Regions from separate parts of the Arthrobacter roseus genome, predicted to be linked through region 2. Evidence: predicted binding sites of a transcription regulator. Region 2 holds the regulator's gene; the other holds the start of a gene.

Region 1 (3,035 bases), 700 kb from region 2:
AGCGACGATGCCCTCTTCTAGCGCTGCGCGCGTGGAGGAGACAGCGTCTTCGATGCGGTGCTTCTTCTCCTTGAGCTCCACCTCGGTGGCTGCGCCAACCTTGATGACACCAACTCCGCCAGCCAGCTTGGCCAGGCGTTCCTGCAGTTTCTCACGGTCCCAGTCTGAGTCCGTGCGCTCAACCTCGGAACGCAACTGAGACACGCGGTCCGCGACGTCCTGTTCGGAGCCTGCACCGTCGACAATGGTGGTGCTGTCCTTGGTGATGGTGATCCGGCGGGCTGAGCCCAGGACCTCCATGCCCACCTGGTCCAGCTTGAGGCCAAGGTCCGGGGAAACAACCTGCGCGCCGGTCAGCACTGCGATGTCCTGCAGCATGGCCTTGCGCCGATCACCGAAGCCTGGCGCCTTCACGGCGACCGCGTTCAGCGTTCCACGAATCTTGTTTACGACGAGCGTGGATAGAGCTTCACCCTCGACGTCCTCAGAAATGATGAACAGGGGTTTGCCGGCCTGCAACACCTTCTCCAGCAGCGGCAGGAATTCCTGAACTGTGGAGATTTTGCCTGAGTTGACCAGGATCATCGCGTCTTCGAGGACGGCTTCCTGGCGCTCTGCGTCCGTGACGAAGTACGGCGAAAGGTAGCCCTTGTCGAACTGCATGCCCTCGGTGAGAACCAGTTCGGTCTGCGTCGTCGAGGACTCCTCGATGGTGATGACACCATCCTTGCCGACCTTTTCGAAAGCCTCGGCCAACAGCTCGCCGACCTCTGTGCTCTGAGCGGAGATCGCCGCAACGCTGGCGGTCTGTTCGCCCTGCACCTCGCGGGCATTTTCCAATAGACGTTGTGCTACGGCCTCGACCGATACTTCGATGCCACGCTTCAACGCGCTGGGCGCCGCGCCTGCGGCAACGTTGCGCAGGCCTTCCTTGACCAGAGCCTGTGCGAGCACGGTGGCGGTGGTGGTTCCGTCGCCAGCGACGTCGTTGGTCTTGGTAGCGACTTCCTTGGCCAGCTGCGCGCCGAGGTTTTCGTACGGGTCATCGAGCTCGATCTCACGGGCGATGGTGACGCCGTCGTTCGTGATGGTGGGTGCGCCCCACTTCTTGTCCAGTACAACGTTTCGTCCGCGCGGGCCGAGGGTCACCTTAACGGTGTCCGCCAGCTTGTCCACACCGGCTTCTAGAGCCTTGCGGGCGGCGTCGTTGAACTCCAATTGCTTTGCCATGATGAAAGTCCTTTCAGCGAAAGATGCCCTGCACCGCTACATTGCCGGCAGTATTGCCGGATGTGCTTGCGGTACAGGGCACCTGAAGAAGTTCTACTTTTCGACGATCGCCAGGACGTCGCGGGCGGACAATACGAGGAATTCCTCGCCGCCGGACTTGATCTCGGTTCCGCCGTACTTCGAGTAGATAACGACGTCGCCGACGGCAACATCGATGGGAACACGGTTGCCGTTGTCATCAACGCGGCCTGGGCCTACTGCAACAACTTCGCCCTCCTGGGGCTTTTCCTTGGCAGTGTCCGGAATGACGAGACCAGACGCTGTGGTCTGCTCGGCTTCGAGCGGACGGACAACAACGCGATCCTCAAGAGGCTTAATAGAGACCGACACTCGGCTCTCCTTTGCATGAGTTACCAATGGTTTCAGGGTCTGGGATGGAGCGCGCAAACCGTCGTCGCGGTGCCGGATCACGCTACCCAGACAATTAGCACCTCAGGTCGAGAGTGCTAATACAGACTTTATGCCCCGGTTAGCACTCGGTCAAGACGAGTGCCAAAAGCGTGGCTGTCTTTGCACCGACCTCTGGCCACCAGCGGCAGTAACGACCTAGCATGGGGGCATAGCGATAGCCCTCAACCGGAAGGTAGCCATGGGACCGTCAACGCCGCAGAATGTGACCCAGAAGATCATCAGCGAGCATCTGGTGGACGGGGAGATGACGCCCGGCACTGAGATCGGGCTGAGAATCGATCAAACATTGACGCAGGACGCCACGGGCACCATGGTCATGCTCGAACTCGAAGCCATGGGAATCGAGCGCGTCCAGACCGAACTCTCTGCCCAATATGTTGACCATAACCTGCTCCAGACGGATGAGAAAAACCCGGAAGACCACCTGTTTCTGCAGTCTGCAGCGCAACGGTACGGCCTGTGGTTCTCGAAGCCGGGTAATGGTGTCTCGCACCCTGTCCACCAAGCACGCTTCGGGCGCCCGGGCGCCATCATGGTGGGCTCTGACTCGCACACCTGCGCTGCGGGCGCCATCGGCATGCTCGCCATCGGCGTCGGAGGTCTGGAAGTTGCCATGGCCATGGCCGGTGAACCGCTGTACGTAGCCATGCCCGAGATCTGGGGTGTGGAACTGACCGGCGAATTACCAGATTGGGTCTCCGCCAAGGACATCATCCTGGAAATGCTACGGCGTCACAACGTCAAGGGCGGCGTGGGACGGATCATCGAGTATCACGGTCCCGGGCTGGCTGGACTTACCGCTATGGACCGGCACGTCATCGCGAACATGGGCGCCGAGCTGGGCGCAACCACCAGCGTGTTCCCCAGCGATGAGGAAGTGCTCAGATTCCTCACAGGGGCCGGACGCGCAGAAGATTTCGCAGAAATTCTGGCCGACGACGGCGCCACCTACGACGTCGAAGAGACGATTGACCTCTCCACTTTGGAGCCGCTCATTGCCAAACCGTCCTCTCCCGGCAACGTAGTTCCCGTCCGGGAAGTCGCCGGCGCAGAGGTCTATCAGGTCGTCGTCGGGTCCTCTGCCAATCCGGGTCTGCGGGACTTCGCCGTCGTCGCCGAAATCCTCAAGGGCAGGCAGGGACACCAAGCGGTGTCAGTGGACATCAACCCGACGTCGCGCGAAATCCTTGAGGACCTCTCGAAGGGCGGATGGCTGTTCGATCTCATCTCCGCAGGTGCCAGAATTCATCAGTCCGGCTGCATGGGGTGTATCGGGATGGGTCAGGCACCAGCCACCGGGCGCAACAGTCTGCGCACCGTGCCACGCAACTTTC
Region 2 (15,315 bases):
CAGGGAAGACTCGGCGGTCTCATGCAAGACGACGACAAGGTCAGTCTTCTGCATCCACACCGCGAGTCTCCCTGTATCCATGGGCGGGACGATCTCTGGAATCCGTGATCGGCGCGACTGCTTGGAAGCGGTTAGGACTACTGACTCCCATTTACGCACCCCCCTACTTGCCTTATCGGCTTTCCATCGCACAATTGAGCGATCCGCCTGCCACGGAATGACAGCATCTACGCCAAGTTCGGTGGCAGCCGCAATGGCCATCTCGTCCCGATCACCCTTCGCAAGTGCTTGTACGAGGGTCACTGATGGTTCCGGCACCGTCTCATAATCGAGTGAAAGTACCCGCAGCATTATGGCTTCAGAGGCGATCTCCGTGACTATGCAGCTGGCCCGGTGTCCCTGACCGTCGACGACGTCAATGGCTTCCTCGATGTCGATCCGTTTGACAACGGCGTGCCGTGCTTCAGCCCCGGTGAGCCGAAGCACGCCTCCTGGTAACGCGTCGGCGACCTCAAGAGGGTTACCGAAGAAACACTGATTGCTCATGGTTACCGGTTGCCAAGCCGTTCGCGTAATCGTGAAAAGACGCTGCTGCCGGTCGCTGCGAGTTTGCCTTCGGCGAACTGTTCTCCGCGGAGGGAGGCAAGCTGCCTGAGAAGTTCCTCTTGCTCGGAGTCGAGCTTCGAAGGCGTCTCGACGTTAATATGGATTCGAAGATCGCCGCGGCCGTAGCCACGAAGATGCGTCACACCAAGTCCGCGCAGGGTGATGATCTCTCCTGACTGTGTCCCGGCCTTGATGTCGAGCTCGCGGTCGCCGTCAAAAGTTACCAGCTGAAGCGAAGTTCCCAGCGCTGCCGCTGTCATGGGCACCGACATCGTCACGTGGAGATCGTCGCCTTCTCGGATGAAATTGGCGTCTTGGGCAACACGAATGTCCACGTAGAGGTCGCCCTGAGGACCGCCGCCTGGGCCAACTTCGCCTTGACCACCAAGTTGGATACGTGTCCCTGTAGCAACACCTGCCGGCACTTTGATGGTCAACGAACGACGGCTGCGTACGCGCCCCTCTCCTGCACATTGGTGACAGGGATCGGGGATCACTGTTCCCAACCCCTGACAGCTGCCGCAGGGTGCCGTGGTCATGACCTGACCGAGGATGGAACGCACCGCCCGCTGAATCTGTCCGCTACCGTGGCAGATGTCACAGGTCTTTGGACTCGAGCCGGGCTGGCTGCAGCTGCCGTCGCAATCTGGACATACGACAGCAGTTTCCACATCGAAGGTTTTGTTGGCGCCGAACACAGCGTCTTTGAGATCGATCTGCACACTGATCAGAGCGTCCTGACCGCGCCGGGTCCTGGACGGCGGCGCACCGGCGCCAGGGCCGCCTCCACCGAAGAAGGTTTCGAATATGTCCTGGAAAGCAAATCCTGAGCCGGAATGTCCGCCACCGAACCCACTGTCGGTTCCGTTCTCGTTGCCTGTTGTGTCGTATACGCGCCGTTTTTGGGGATCTGCAAGCACCTCGTATGCCCGTGTGACCAGCTTAAACTGCTCCGAGGCGTCCGGCCCGGAATTGACATCGGGGTGAAGCTTGCGTGCCAGTTTCCGGTATGCCTTCTTGATTTCCTCGCCAGTTGCGTCGCGGCCTAGCCCGAGGACTTCGTAGTGGTTGCTCACGTACATTTCACTTCCTGTAGTTCGTGCCCCGGAGGGGACTTCTCTGACCCAGAGGCCCCGGAGATCACTCCCCGAGAATTCTCGACAAATATCGGGCAACTGCGCGAACCGCTGCCATGGTTGTGGGATAGTCCATGCTCATTGGGCCCAGTATCCCGATCCTGGCGGAGTAGTCCGGTCCGTAACCCGTAGCGATCACGGATGCCTCGGACAGCCCGCCATGGGGATTTTCTCGGCCTATACGCACCGACATGCCACGTTTATCCTGTTCCATTTCAGTTAACAAGCGAAGCATGACCACCTGTTCCTCGAGTGCTTCAAGGACGGGTCCGATGGTCAGTGGAAAATCTATGGTGGAGCGTGCAAGATTCGCTGTGCCGGCCAAAATGATTTTGTCCTCCCTGTCGATGCGGGCCAGGGAGCTCAGCGCCTGCCCGAGCGTCTCTGCGGTCACATTCGAATCAGGAGGAGTTCGGCGAAGTATGTTTGACAACCGAGTTTCGACGGCGGCCATCGGCTGGCCGGCCAGCTCCGTGAGAAAACGCTGTCTATGATCGAGCAGCACTTCTTCGGAGATCCGGGTGTCGAGCGAAATTATTTTCTGCTGAACGGTCCCGGTGTTGGCTATCAGGACAATGAGTACCTGGGTGGGTGCAAGAAGCACGAACTCGATATGTCGGACCGCTGTTCTGCTCAGGTGCGGGTACTGGACCACTGCTACTTGATTGGTGAGCTGAGCCAGCAGCCGAACCGTACGGTCCATGACGTCGTCGAGATCGTCAGGACCCTCAAGCAGTGCCTGGATGGCACGTCTTTCCGGGCCGGACAACGGCTTTACCTCGGCTATCCGATCAACGAACCGTCGGTAGCCTTTGTCTGTGGGAATTCGACCGGCACTCGTATGAGGGGCAGCAATGAGCCCCTCCTCTTCCAGTATCGACATGTCATTTCGAATAGTTGCGGAAGAAACGCCCAGATGGTGCCTATCCACCAGTGCCTTGGACCCGACTGGCTCGCGGGAGTAAACATAGTCTTCAACGATGGCGCTCAGTACCTCCATCCGGCGTGGTTCACTCACCGAAGTCACCTCCTGCGCTCTCCCGTGGTCGGATCATGGTCCAGGGATCGAAGTTAGCACTCGACACACCCAAGTGCTAAGTCTAATACCTCTACCCGGTCTGGCAGGACTTGCTAGCATCGTGGTCATGACCACATACGGATGGGGACCGCAGGACCTGACCGAACCGAGCCGCAAGGAACTGATGGAAGTTGAGGCCTCTGCGGGCGTGGTCCTGGAGGACAACCAGACGGGATGGGTCGGTGCCGTCGTCCGAGTAGAGAAGTCGGGTGGCCTCCATGTGATGTCCCTGGAGGATCGCAACGGCAAAACACGGAGCTTCCGTTTGGGCTATGGGTTCCTACTCGATGGCGAGCCCGTAAAAGTTGTTTCGCCACAACCCCGTACTGCCGAAGCCACAGTGCATCGGACGGCATCGGGATCGCTGAAAGTAGCAGCAGCACGAGCTCGAACTGCCCGTGCCAGCAGGATCTGGGTTGAGGGTAAACATGACGCAGAACTTGTGGAAAAGGTCTGGGGCGAAGACCTCCGACATGAGGGGATCGTTGTCGAACCGCTGCACGGCATCGATGATCTACGTGGTGCGATTCGAGATTTCGACCCGGGACCGCAACGTCGTCTAGGTGTTCTCGTTGACCACCTTGTCTCCGGGTCGAAGGAGTCGCGCATAGCGCAAGACGCAATGTCTTTACCCGGCGCGCGATCGAATGTCCTCATTGTCGGGCATCCCTACGTTGACGTGTGGCAAGCAATTCGGCCACGTGTTCTTGGATTATCGCAGTGGCCGGAAGTTCCACGGGGCGAGGACTTCAAAACGGGAATTCTTACTCGCATCGGCTGGCCTTACGCGGACAAGGCCGACGTCGGGCTGGGGTGGCATCGAATGCTCAGTGCCGTCTCCAGCTACGCTGATCTGGAGCCATCCCTGTTGGGCCGAGTGGAAGAAGTCATCGATTTCCTGACTGCATAAGTAAGATAGGTAGAGCAGCGTCCGTAGCAGGCGAAACAACGTTCGGCCTCCGAACGGGACCGTCCACGGAGATAGAGGAAAAGGAAGTATCAGTGTCCAACCCCGCCAGTCAGGACCGGCCCGGCGAAGACGGCAAAGCCCGGTCGAAGCCCCAATATCAGGGCTCACCCGCGACTGCCTTGCCCCTCACTGCGTCCGAGGACCGCCAATGGGCTACGTTGGCCCATTTCGGTGGCATCCTATTTTTTATACCGTCACTAATTATTTACTTGGTATTCCGCGAGCGTGGGCCATTCACCGCCCAAGAGTCTAAAGAGGCCTTAAACTTCACGCTGCCACCTTCGGCGATAGCCCTCGTCGCGTTCCTGCTATCTCTGCTGCCAGGTATTGGGGGTGTATTCGCGGTTATCAATGCATTGGTCTGGGTGGGCGTTACCGTCTACTCGGTCAAAGCGGGAATCCAGGTAAACCGAGGACGTCCCTACCGCTATGACTACAATCTGCGCCTCTTACACTAATCGTCGGGCAACAGTCTGCGGACCACCGCATCGGCTAGGAGCCGACCACGCAATGTGAGGATAAGGGTGCCACGAATGGCGGACTTTCCGTCGACAAGTTCCTCAGCAATCAGATCTGGGACCTGCCTACGGGCAGCTGCGTCCAACCCATCGATGTTCAACCCCTCGGACAGCCTGGTACGCAGCATGACGTCTTCGACCCTACGGGTCGGCTCATCAAGTGTTTCACGACCGGCGGCCGGGGATTCTCCAGCCACCAGACGCGCGGCATAAGCGCGTGGATGCTTAACATTCCACCAACGAACGCCACCGACATGAGAGTGGGCACCCGGACCGATCCCCCACCAGTCCTCACCCCGCCAGTAAGCGAGATTGTGTCGGCATTGTTCCGACTCCGATCTCGCCCAGTTACTGACTTCGTACCATCGCATGCCGGCAGCCTGCAGCTTCTGCTCCGCTAAGAGGTACTTATCCGCATGGTCGTCATCGTCCACGCCGGGAACCTCTCCCCTGCGAATCTGCGCAGCGAGCTTTGTCCCCTCCTCGATGATCAGGGCGTAGGCCGAAATATGATCTGGTGCGTAACTCAGCGCGGCGTTCAGGCTTGTCTCCCAGTCCAACAAAGACTCGCCCGGAGTACCGTAAATTAAGTCGAGGCTGACAGACAGGCCGGCATTACGCGCCCACTTGACCGCCTGCGGGACGCGCTCGGGTGAATGCGTGCGGTCCAGTACCTTGAGTACGTGCGGCTGCACCGATTGCATGCCGAAGGACACGCGGGTAAACCCCGCTGCTGCCAACGCTGTCAGGGCTTCTGGAGTCACCGAATCGGGGTTGGCTTCAGTTGTTACTTCCGCCCCTGGAGCAAGCCCCCAGGTATCAATGGCAGCAGCAAGTACCGACGTTAGATCCTCGGTATCCAGCAGTGTTGGAGTCCCCCCGCCGAAAAAGACAGTGCTTAGCGGTCGCCCTTGAACACCAGAGCTGACAAGGACATTCTGAGCCAGCGCAATTTCTCTGCAAGCGGTCGAAGCGTACTGATCCTGCGACGCACCCCCTCCGAGCTCAGTGGCCGTGTAAGTGTTGAAATCGCAGTATCCGCAACGGACTGCGCAGAATGGAATGTGCACATAGAGTCCAAAACTGCGTCCATCGCTGCCTACCGCAGCTTGCGCCGGGAGTAAACCATTAGCCGGTGCTGGCTCTCCAAGCGGCAACGCACCGGGCATCAGGGTTGTCCGTACCTGTTGGGGAACGGCATTACTTCTTCGCTTTGGCCTTCGAATCGTCGGAGGACAATGCCGCCACGAAAGCCTCCTGAGGAACCTCGACGCGGCCAACCATCTTCATCCGCTTCTTGCCTTCTTTCTGCTTCTCCAGCAACTTCCGCTTGCGCGAAATGTCGCCACCGTAGCATTTGGCCAAAACGTCCTTGCGGATGGCCCGAATATTCTCTCGGGCGATTATCCGCGAACCGATGGCGGCCTGAATGGGCACCTCGAACTGCTGGCGTGGTATCAACTCGCGAAGCTTGCCCGTCATGAGAACGCCATAGTTGTACGCCTTGTCCCGGTGTGTGATGGCACTGAAAGCATCTACCTGTTCACCCTGAAGAAGTATGTCCACCTTGACGAGATCAGCTGCTTGCTCACCGTCTGCCTTCCAATCAAGGGACGCATAACCACGAGTCTTCGATTTCAATAGGTCGAAAAAATCGAAGACGATCTCAGCCAGTGGCAGCCGATAAAGCAATTCCACGCGCTCTTCGGACAGATAGTCCATTCCACCAAGCTGGCCGCGGCGCGTCTGGCAAAGTTCCATAATCGCTCCGACGAACTCACTGGGCGCCAATATCGTGGCGGACACCATGGGTTCGCGCACTTCAGTCACCTTCCCATTGGGGTACTCGCTGGGGTTGGTGACCGTGATGATCGCGCCATCTTCGAGCGTCACGTCGTAGACGACGTTCGGTGCTGTTGAAATAAGGTCCAGATTGAACTCCCGCTCGAGCCGTTCCCTGATGATTTCCAGGTGCAGAAGACCCAGGAAACCTACGCGGAATCCGAAGCCAAGTGCAGCCGAAGTTTCAGGCTCATACGTGAGCGCTGCATCATTGAGTTTGAGCTTGTCCAGGGCATCTCGTAGGACAGGGTAGTCAGTACCGTCAATCGGGTAGAGCCCGGAGAAAACCATGGGCTTCGGATCGGCGTACCCTCCGAGCGATGTTGCTGCGGGTTTGGCGAGATTGGTCACCGTGTCGCCGACTTTTGATAGCCGAACATCCTTGACACCGGTAATAAGGTAACCGACTTCTCCGACGCCAAGGCCTTTGGTGATTGTGGGCTCTGGAGAGCTGACACCAATTTCCAGCAGCTCGTGGCTTGCCTTCGTTGACATCATCTGAATCCGTTCCCGCGGACTCAATGTTCCATCCACCACGCGGACATAGGTGACAACGCCACGATAGGTGTCATAGACGGAATCGAAAATCATTGCGCGGGCTGGCGCGTTGGCGTCGCCCACGGGAGGGGGCAGATCAGCAACGATTTTGTCGAGTAGAGCTTCGACCCCTGCACCCGTCTTGCCGGAGACAAGCAAGACGTCTTCAGGGTTACCACCGATGAGATTGGCGAGCTCTTCAGCGTATTTTTCGGGCTGTGCACCGGGTAGATCGATTTTGTTCAGTACAGGAATGATTGCGAGGTCGTTCTCCATGGCCAGGTAAAGATTGGCCAGAGTCTGTGCCTCAATTCCCTGTGCTGCATCTACTAGAAGCACAGCGCCCTCGCAGGCGGCCAGTGAACGGGATACCTCGTACGTGAAGTCAACGTGGCCCGGTGTGTCGATCATGTTCAAGGCATAGGCTGTGCCGTTTAGTTCCCATGGCATGCGCACAGCTTGGGATTTAATGGTGATTCCGCGCTCACGCTCGATGTCCATACGGTCGAGATACTGCGCTTTCATATCCCTGCTGTCCACCACGCCGGTAAATTGCAACATCCGGTCCGCCAGGGTGGATTTCCCATGGTCGATATGGGCGATGATACAGAAGTTTCTGATGATCGCCGGATCCGTTGCGGCGGGCACCGGTGCGGTGCGGGCCATGGGAGACACTGGCAGTTCCTCACTTTTTGCGGGCAGGGGCTTCAGGGTACCGTTTGGACGGCGACCGTCGAACCTACATCCTCCCATGCTAGCGCGACAACTCCGGACAACCCCTGCCCGCTTACCGTCTGGTGCACTGCGCACCCAGATGGTTTGTTCATCTGCGTAGGTAGGTAGTTTTCTGCTAGTGTTGACTGCTGTGTGTCCGAGCAGGTCGACGGGCACTTCAGTCCAGTCGCCATTACGGTATCCCCACGCCGCTCAGTCAATGGCTGGAAAGAATTACCCTCACCGACCAGTCCGCAATACAAAGAGAGTCTCCATACGTGGCAAATATCAAGTCCCAGAAGAAGCGCAATCTGACCAACGAAAAGGCTCGTCAGCGTAACAACGCTTTCAAGTCTGAGTTGAAATCAGTCATCCGCACCGTCAACACGGCCGTTGCCTCCTCAGATAAGGAAGCAGCTGTTACTGCGCTGGCTACGGCCAGCCGCAAGTTGGACAAGGCAGTGTCCAAGGGAGTGATCCACCAGAACAACGCGGCAAACCGCAAGTCGGCGATCTCCAAAAAGGTCAACGCCTTGTAAACAGGTCTTGAATGTGGCCGGTTCCTCACGAGGAACCGGCCATTTCTATGTTCAGCTTCGGTTCGCGAGGGAAATAACGGTTATGGCCCGTTCCACGGCATATACGGGGTCCCTGCCGGCGCCTTTAACCTGAGCATCCGCTTCGGCGAGAACTTTTATTGATCGGATGACGGCCTCCGGAGTCCATGAGCGACCATCACGGCGGGCTTGCTCAACCTGCCACGGCGCCATGCCAAGATCTTTGGCCAACTGTGCACTGCTTCCACTGGCTTGGATAACCTTGCCGACTGTCCTGACTTTCATAGCCAGTGCGGCGACGAGTGGTACGGGATCGACTCCGGTGGCCAGCGCGTGCCTCGCCATGGACAGTGCCTGCCCGCCCCTGCCGGCCAAGGCTGCGTCCGCCACCTTGAAAGCTGTGGCTTCCACCCGTCCACCGTAGTACTTCTCCACAGACTCAGCTGTTATGGACCCTTCAATGTCCAAAGAAAGCTGCTGACAGGCTGCCGCGAGATCCGAAAGCTGAGATCCGACTGCGGAAACCAATGCTCTGACCGCGTCAGGATCGATTCTGCGTCGGGAGGCACGAAATTCTGACGCCACGAAGGCAGCTTTGTCGCTGTCCTTCTTCAGTGGCTGGCAGTCGATGACGGGAGCACCCGATTGCTGGACGGCGTCCAGCAGCTTTTTGCCTCTGTTGCCTCCTCCGTGGCGCAGTACGAGCACGACATCAGGTGCCGGCTCACTGGCGTATTGGAGTGCATCGGTGAGGAAATCATCATTCATCTGCTCCAGCTGCACGACTTCTATCAGCTTGGCATCACCGAACAGGGACGGCGACGCATGCATTTCTAGCTGACCCGCAGCGTAGTTCGACGCGTTGAGGTGAATAGTCTCCGTCTCGGGCCGCTGTTCGCGGACTTTGCGGCGGATCAAATCGAAGGCACGCGTACCCAGATAGTTCTCCGGGCCGACTACGAGCACCACACGAGCAGGATGGGCTTCGGTCCAAGAAACGGAGTTCTGGGAATGACCCGTTTTATGCTTGCCTGGGGCAGGACTCATGAGCCACCTATCGGGACGGATGAATTGATGAACCCCTCTAGATTGCCACGCAGGCTGCGTTCGGCCAACTGAGAGCGCAAGATCAAAAAGATCTGGCGATCAACTTATCCTCGACCATGTCCAGGGTGAATGATCCCGCAACGTCAGTCCTCAGAACGGTAGTGCCCCCTGATTCCAATGCGTTCACGATGGTCGGTCCAGGGTGACCATAGGTGTTCTTGGCACCAACAGAGATCATCGCCAGACGGGGCCGGACCTGTTCTACAATGCGCGAACCACCATTACGTGCGCCGTGGTGGGCGACCTTCAACACGTCTATGGTCCCGGACGCGATGTTGGGCTCGGCCGCGAGAAGCCTGGCGGCTGCATCCTCCTCGAGGTCGCCGGTGAAGAGGATGGTGGTCTCGTGGCCAGCTTCGCGAGCACTGACCAAAAGCACACAACTCATGTTGTTCTCATTGGTCGATGTGAAGGACTCAGCGGGCCACAGAACGCGCCAACTCACATTGTTCTGCTGTCCGGCATCCCCTGCTGTCACCGGTACTTGCGGAACATCTGCGATGGCGGCCCGTATGTTCTTCGGCAGTGGTTCACTCGTGGATGAATAGGCGATCTTCTTGACAATTCGGCCCTTCATCACGCCTTGAATGCCGCCGTAGTGATCGGCGTGGGAATGTGTCAACACCAGCAGATCTATGACCTCGACTCCGAGATTCCGCAAGCAACGATCCATTGGCTCAGGCTCCGGACCGGTATCAATGACGATCGCCGACTTCGGGCCGGTGCGGACAGCGAATCCGTCACCCTGCCCGACGTCGCAGGCGGCGATGTTCCACTGCGGCGCCCGTTGCCATGGCATGGGGAGGACGTCCACGGCGAGAATGACGAGCACGGCGGTAAGCGCGGTGCTGATGACAAGCACTCTTCGCTTTCGGCTGGGTCCGACAATGCGCAGCTCATCGGGTGGACGCTTCAACCGGTGATTGAGGACCGCAACGCAGCCGATGAATAGCAATGTGACGAGCGTTGCCAGCACGATTCCTGCTGGACCATCTAGCCACGGGGTGGAAGCCGCGGGCAGGTCAGAGAAGAAGCGTGCGGTAAGGGCAACCCATTGTGTGCCCACGGCCGCCAGCAGATTCGGTGCAAGAGCCAGGGCCGGGTGAATTGATCCAGCCAACACACCAATCATCCCCAAGATCGTTATGAACGGGACAACCGGGGAGGCCAGAATATTCGCGGGTACCGAATACGTTGGCAGTGTTGGATCCAAGGTAAGAATGACCGGGGTGCAGAGCATCTGTGCTGCCATCGGAATGCTGAGAATGACCGCTACAGCCCGGGGCATGATCGAGGACAATACCGTCACCAACGGCGGACCAATCAGAATGAGTCCGGTGGTTGCCAGAACCGACAGAATGAACCCGTACTCAGCATGAATCCAAGGATCAGCGACGATCAGGAAGATGACCGCCACTTGCAACAGACCAAAAGAGAGCTTGCCTCTGCCTGACAAGACGGCGAGGACTCCGAGGGACCCCATCACCGCTGCGCGCAGTACGGACGGGTCCGGGCGGACAAGCAACACGAACCCCGACAGTGCCGCCATCGCGAGCAGGACGGCGAGTCCTCTTGGCAGTCTGCATAGCCGAGCACACAGGAAAGCGAAGGCCAGCACGAAGGCGCAGTTTGAACCGCTGACCGCGGTCAGATGGGTAAGGCCGGTGCTCTTCATAGCTGTTTCGAGCTCATCGGTGAGCATGCTTCTGTCGCCAAGGACCATCCCTGGAAGCAATCCCCGAACATCGGGCCCGAAATTGGAAGCCGCATCACGAAATGTAGCTCTCATCTGCGAGGTCGCCGATGCCCAGCCCGACACCTGTGCCTGCACCTGTGGCACAGCAGACGAATAGAGTGTTGCGGTGAACCCCGAGCCCGGCGGTGGCGCCGCGAGTTTTCCTGTGGCCCGGATCCTGTCTCCCATGCCTACGTCAGCCCACGGCTCTCCACCGATAAGGAGCATCCGCGCATTGGATCCGTACTGTCGACCATTCGCGACGACGCCATCAACAGCAGCCTCGATCTTGTATCGTCGCGCTCCCCATTGACTCGACATTCCGTCGGCGTCGGACGTTGCCCGCAGCTGCATGACGACTTCGGAACCTGCCGCTGCATCCGCGGCCAGATCACCGGCCTGTCTTGTGTCCAGGTGAACGGCGGCGGAGAACACGACGGCTGCTGCGACGGCCAGAGGCACGACGAACAGTAGCACGAGTGAGATCCGGCGGAACATGACACACAGGATGAGCAAGACCACCGCTCCGGTTGCGACAAGTGCTGCGATGAAGAACCCGGCATTGGAGTCCGTGTGCGTTGCCAAGACCGCGGCGCCCCCGGAGGCTACGGCAGCGGGTAGCAGTCTCAGATCTTTGTATGGACGGGCCGAATTCTCTGCTGGTTCAGCAGGCGGTCGGTGAGCAGCAAGGATTGGGTGAAGGCGCGCCCAGAGTCCTATTCCTTGTGTATTGGCGGCTTTGTTGTCCTGTTCAGTGGTAGATGCCGAGTCAATAAACTTTCGCCAAGGGCTTTGCTGTCCCATCTAAACCGTGACCAGGTCTGCAAGAGAAGCCATCATAGCTTCGCCTACTCCTGATACGGCGTCCAGATCGGCGATGCTGGAATATCCGCCGTGTTCTTCACGCCACTTGACAATTCTCCCCGCAAGGACGGGCCCGACACCAGGTAAAGCTTGAAGCTCATCTGAGGAAGCGCTGTTCAGGTTCACAAGGCCGCCACTCTCCTCAGTGGCTCCTGCTCCGGCTCCAGCAGGTACTTGTTCGCCCACCCTGGGAACGTACAATTGCACACCATCGGTCAGCGGTGCTGCTAAATTTACTGCGTCCAGTGCAGCCTCGGGCAGGGCTCCACCTGCCGCCTCGATGGCTTCGAAAATCCGGCTTCCATCCAAGAGCGAGACAACACCGGGCTTATTGACGGCGCCTGCAACGTGCACAATGATGTCACCCCCTTTTGTCACCCCCTTCTGCGTGCTTTCGGACTTTTGGGCGTCGTCATCGCCTTCCGGTTCCGTAGACGGAAAAACGCCGGGAGGCACCGGCGAGGAATCAGCAGCGCCGACTTCATCAATGCTGACGGCCGCGAGGGGTTCGTTGGGCTGCTGAAGGAAGATGATGAGGCAAGCCGCAGCGATGAGCACAAGGCACATTCCGGTCACACCGACCGCGATTCGGAATCGCGGAGTACCGCTCACCGGCTCGGGCGCCATATCGTCTGAGGACGATCGACTTCCGGCTTGTGTTGCCCACCTGTGACGGCCCATAAAATGAGCCTAGGATCCGTAGAGCCTGTGAACAGTGGCTGTCCCAAGAGATGTGGATGGTTTGGGAGGCTAGCCAACCTGGGGAGGGGAAGTTGAACTATCTGCGGGTGCAGCCACTACCGAGGACGCCACAGCGATGGCCACGGCGCCCAATCCTCCGTGGGCGGCCAGTACGGCGGGGAGCCGAGACTGGACAATATCGACTTCCGGCAGGTGGGCCAGCAACTCATCCACAACGGCGCTTGCCTGTTCCTCATTGCCAAAGTGATGAACAGCTATCAAGGGCGTTCCGCTTCTGGCCAAAGCGTCCATCACAACGATCTCGACAAGGCGCCCCACGGCGCGCGGAGCGGTACGCGCCTTCTCCAGCAGAACAATACCGCCGTCGACAACCTGCAGAATTGGCTTGACGGCCAATAGCATTCCGATCCACCCCGCTGCTGGCCCGATACGTCCGCCTCGCCTCAGCTGATCCAAAGACGGTACATAGAAGTACAGGTTCGTTTCAGCTGTCATCTTTCGCGCCCGGTCTGCCACGACCGCCAGAGACGACCCTTTTGCGGCTTCTTCAGCGGCGGCGATCACTCCATAGCCCATCGCCATGGCAACTGTTCGGCTATCGAGGACTTCCACCGGAAAGTCCACGCGGCGTGAGGCCAACCGGGCTGCATCCACCGTTCCCGAGAGAGCCCCGGATAGGTGAATCGAGACTGCACCGGTGAACCCTGCCAGTTTCAGCTCTCTGTACTTGGCTTCAAATTGGCCCGGCGACGGCCTCGAAGTGACGACGCGCTTTCCTTCCGCAAGGGCGATCGCCAACGTTGACGTCAGATCGACTTCGTCCTCGCTGAATATCCGATCGTTGATCATGACCGGCATCTGGACTGTGCTCACCGTGCCGGGTAGAACCGCGGTTGCGCCATGCGTTCCGCCCGCCGTGTCAGGTAAAGCCGCTGCAGAGTCGGTTACAACGGCGATGCGTGTCCCGCTTCCAGGCATGCTGGAGGCTGGCGCTTTCCTGATGCGCTTCGAAGCACGGTCCAGCCAGCTCATGACCAGAACCTACACGGGAACGATGTTGACCAGCTTGGGCGCTCGGACTATCACCGTGCGGATCTCCTGCCCATCAAGCGCTCGCAGAGCTGCTTCTGATCGCAGAGCCAGATCCCGGAGTTCGTCCTCGCTGATATCCGGTGACACCTCGAGGCGGTCACGGACCTTGCCCTTGACTTGGACCACGGCTGTAATACTGTCCACCGTCAACAAGGATTCGTCAACGGTCGGCCAACCTGCAGCGGCCACCGAGGGCTCATGCCCGAGGATCGACCACATATCCTCCGCAGTATAAGGGGCAAAGAGACTGAGCACGACGGCGACCGCCTCCGTTGCCTCCCGCACTGCTGGATCGGCTGCACCAGCCCCCGAATCGATTTCCTTGCGAGTGGCGTTCACCAGTTCCATGATTTTGGCAATGACAACATTGAACTTGTGCTGGTCCAGCAGCACGGAAGCGTCCGCGACTGTCCTGTGCGTTGCTGAGCGAAGGCCCCTGTTTCCCATTGATGGATCGGTTCCGGGCGTGGTGGCAACATCGCGGGCGAGCCGCCATGCGCGGGCCAGGAACTTCGCGGACCCGGATGGCGAAACGTCTGCCCAGTCCACGTCGTCTTCCGGTGGTGAAGCGAAAATCATGGTCAGACGGACCGCATCAACACCGAAAGTGTCCAGCTGCTCCCCCAGATCAACGCCATTACCCAGAGACTTACTCATGGCCTTGCCGCCGTTGAGCACCTGACCCTGGTTCAGCAAAGCATTGAACGGTTCATCAAAGTCGATGAGTCCAAGATCATTAATGACCTTGGTGAAGAACCGGGCATACAAGAGATGGAGGATAGCGTGTTCGACTCCTCCGACGTACTGCTGCACTGGCAGCCAGTTGTTGGCGGCGTCAGAGTCGAAAGGTCCATCAGTATACCCTGGCGACGTGAACCGCAAGAAGTACCACGAGGAATCCACAAAGGTATCCATGGTGTCCGTATCCCGGGTAGCACTACCGCTACAGCGCGGGCAATCCACTGCAGCCCAATCACGTGCCGCGGCCAAAGGAGAAGTGCCCTTCGGCGCGAGCTCCTCACCACGCAGGTTCTCTGGAAGGGTGACCGGAAGCTGGTCATCTGGAACCGGTACCTCACCGCAGCTGGCGCAGTGAATGATGGGAATGGGAGTTCCCCAGAATCGCTGTCGTGACAGCAACCAATCGCGGAGCCGGAAGTTGACAGTTTCTTCGCCGGCGTCACTGGAGGTAAGAATTCGGACGGCTACAGCGACCGCCTCCTCTTGCGGCAGGCCTGTAAGCGACCCTGAGTTGACAAGCGTTCCATCTCCCGTGGTCGCCATACCGGATTCAGCGGGGTGCGCTTCTCCCGTGTCCACAACGACACGCACCGGAAGATCGAAAGCCAGAGCAAAGTCTAGGTCGCGCTGGTCATGTGCCGGCACAGCCATGATGGAACCTGTTCCATAATCTGCCAGAACGTAATCGGCGGCCCACACGGGAAGACGTTCCCCACTGAGCGGGTTAATGGCATAACGTCCGGTGAAGACGCCGGTCTTTTCGCGTTCAGTGGACTGGCGTTCGATCTCGGAGAGCGACCGCACCTTGTCCCTGTACTGCTCTAGCTCGGGGCGGCGGGCCTCCGTGACCAGATCCACCGCAAGCTGGGAGTCAGCGGCGACTACGTAAAAGGTAGCCCCGTAAAGGGTGTCCGGCCGCGTTGTGAACACGGTGACGTCGTGTTCAGGCTGGTCTGGGGTGGATTCAATTCGGAACCGAACATGAGCGCCCGCGGATCGGCCTATCCAGTTTCGTTGCATGGACAGGACTCGGTCTGGCCACTTGCCCTCCAACTGCGCCATGTCATCCAGTAGTCTGTCCGCGTAGTCCGTGATGCGGAAGTACCACTGATTGAG

What was found. Region 2 encodes HrcA, which represses chaperone genes, less so after heat shock. Its sites were predicted from a motif close to TTNGCACTCGNNNNNNNCGAGTGCNAA; they were not measured.
Region 1: the regulator HrcA is predicted to act here: its motif matches at 1,760-1,786, upstream of groES (co-chaperone GroES).

The regions. Positions count from the first base shown of each region.
Region 1 covers NZ_JAFBCU010000001.1:2,569,172-2,572,206, forward strand. The annotation lists gene groL (chaperonin GroEL) at 1-1,230, opposite strand, end outside; gene groES (co-chaperone GroES) at 1,324-1,647, opposite strand; gene JOE65_RS12370 (aconitate hydratase) at 1,880-3,035, shown strand, end outside.
Region 2 covers NZ_JAFBCU010000001.1:1,867,502-1,882,816, forward strand. The annotation lists gene JOE65_RS09125 (16S rRNA (uracil(1498)-N(3))-methyltransferase) at 1-546, opposite strand, end outside; gene dnaJ (molecular chaperone DnaJ) at 549-1,682, opposite strand; gene hrcA (heat-inducible transcriptional repressor HrcA) at 1,747-2,760, opposite strand; gene JOE65_RS09140 (DUF3097 family protein) at 2,888-3,730, shown strand; gene JOE65_RS09145 (magnetosome magnetite crystal formation protein family) at 3,823-4,248, shown strand; gene hemW (radical SAM family heme chaperone HemW) at 4,245-5,477, opposite strand; gene lepA (translation elongation factor 4) at 5,509-7,362, opposite strand; gene rpsT (30S ribosomal protein S20) at 7,680-7,940, shown strand; gene holA (DNA polymerase III subunit delta) at 7,992-9,005, opposite strand; gene JOE65_RS09170 (DNA internalization-related competence protein ComEC/Rec2) at 9,088-11,385, opposite strand; gene JOE65_RS09175 (helix-hairpin-helix domain-containing protein) at 11,605-12,345, opposite strand; gene JOE65_RS09180 (DegV family protein) at 12,415-13,398, opposite strand; gene leuS (leucine--tRNA ligase) at 13,408-15,315, opposite strand, start outside.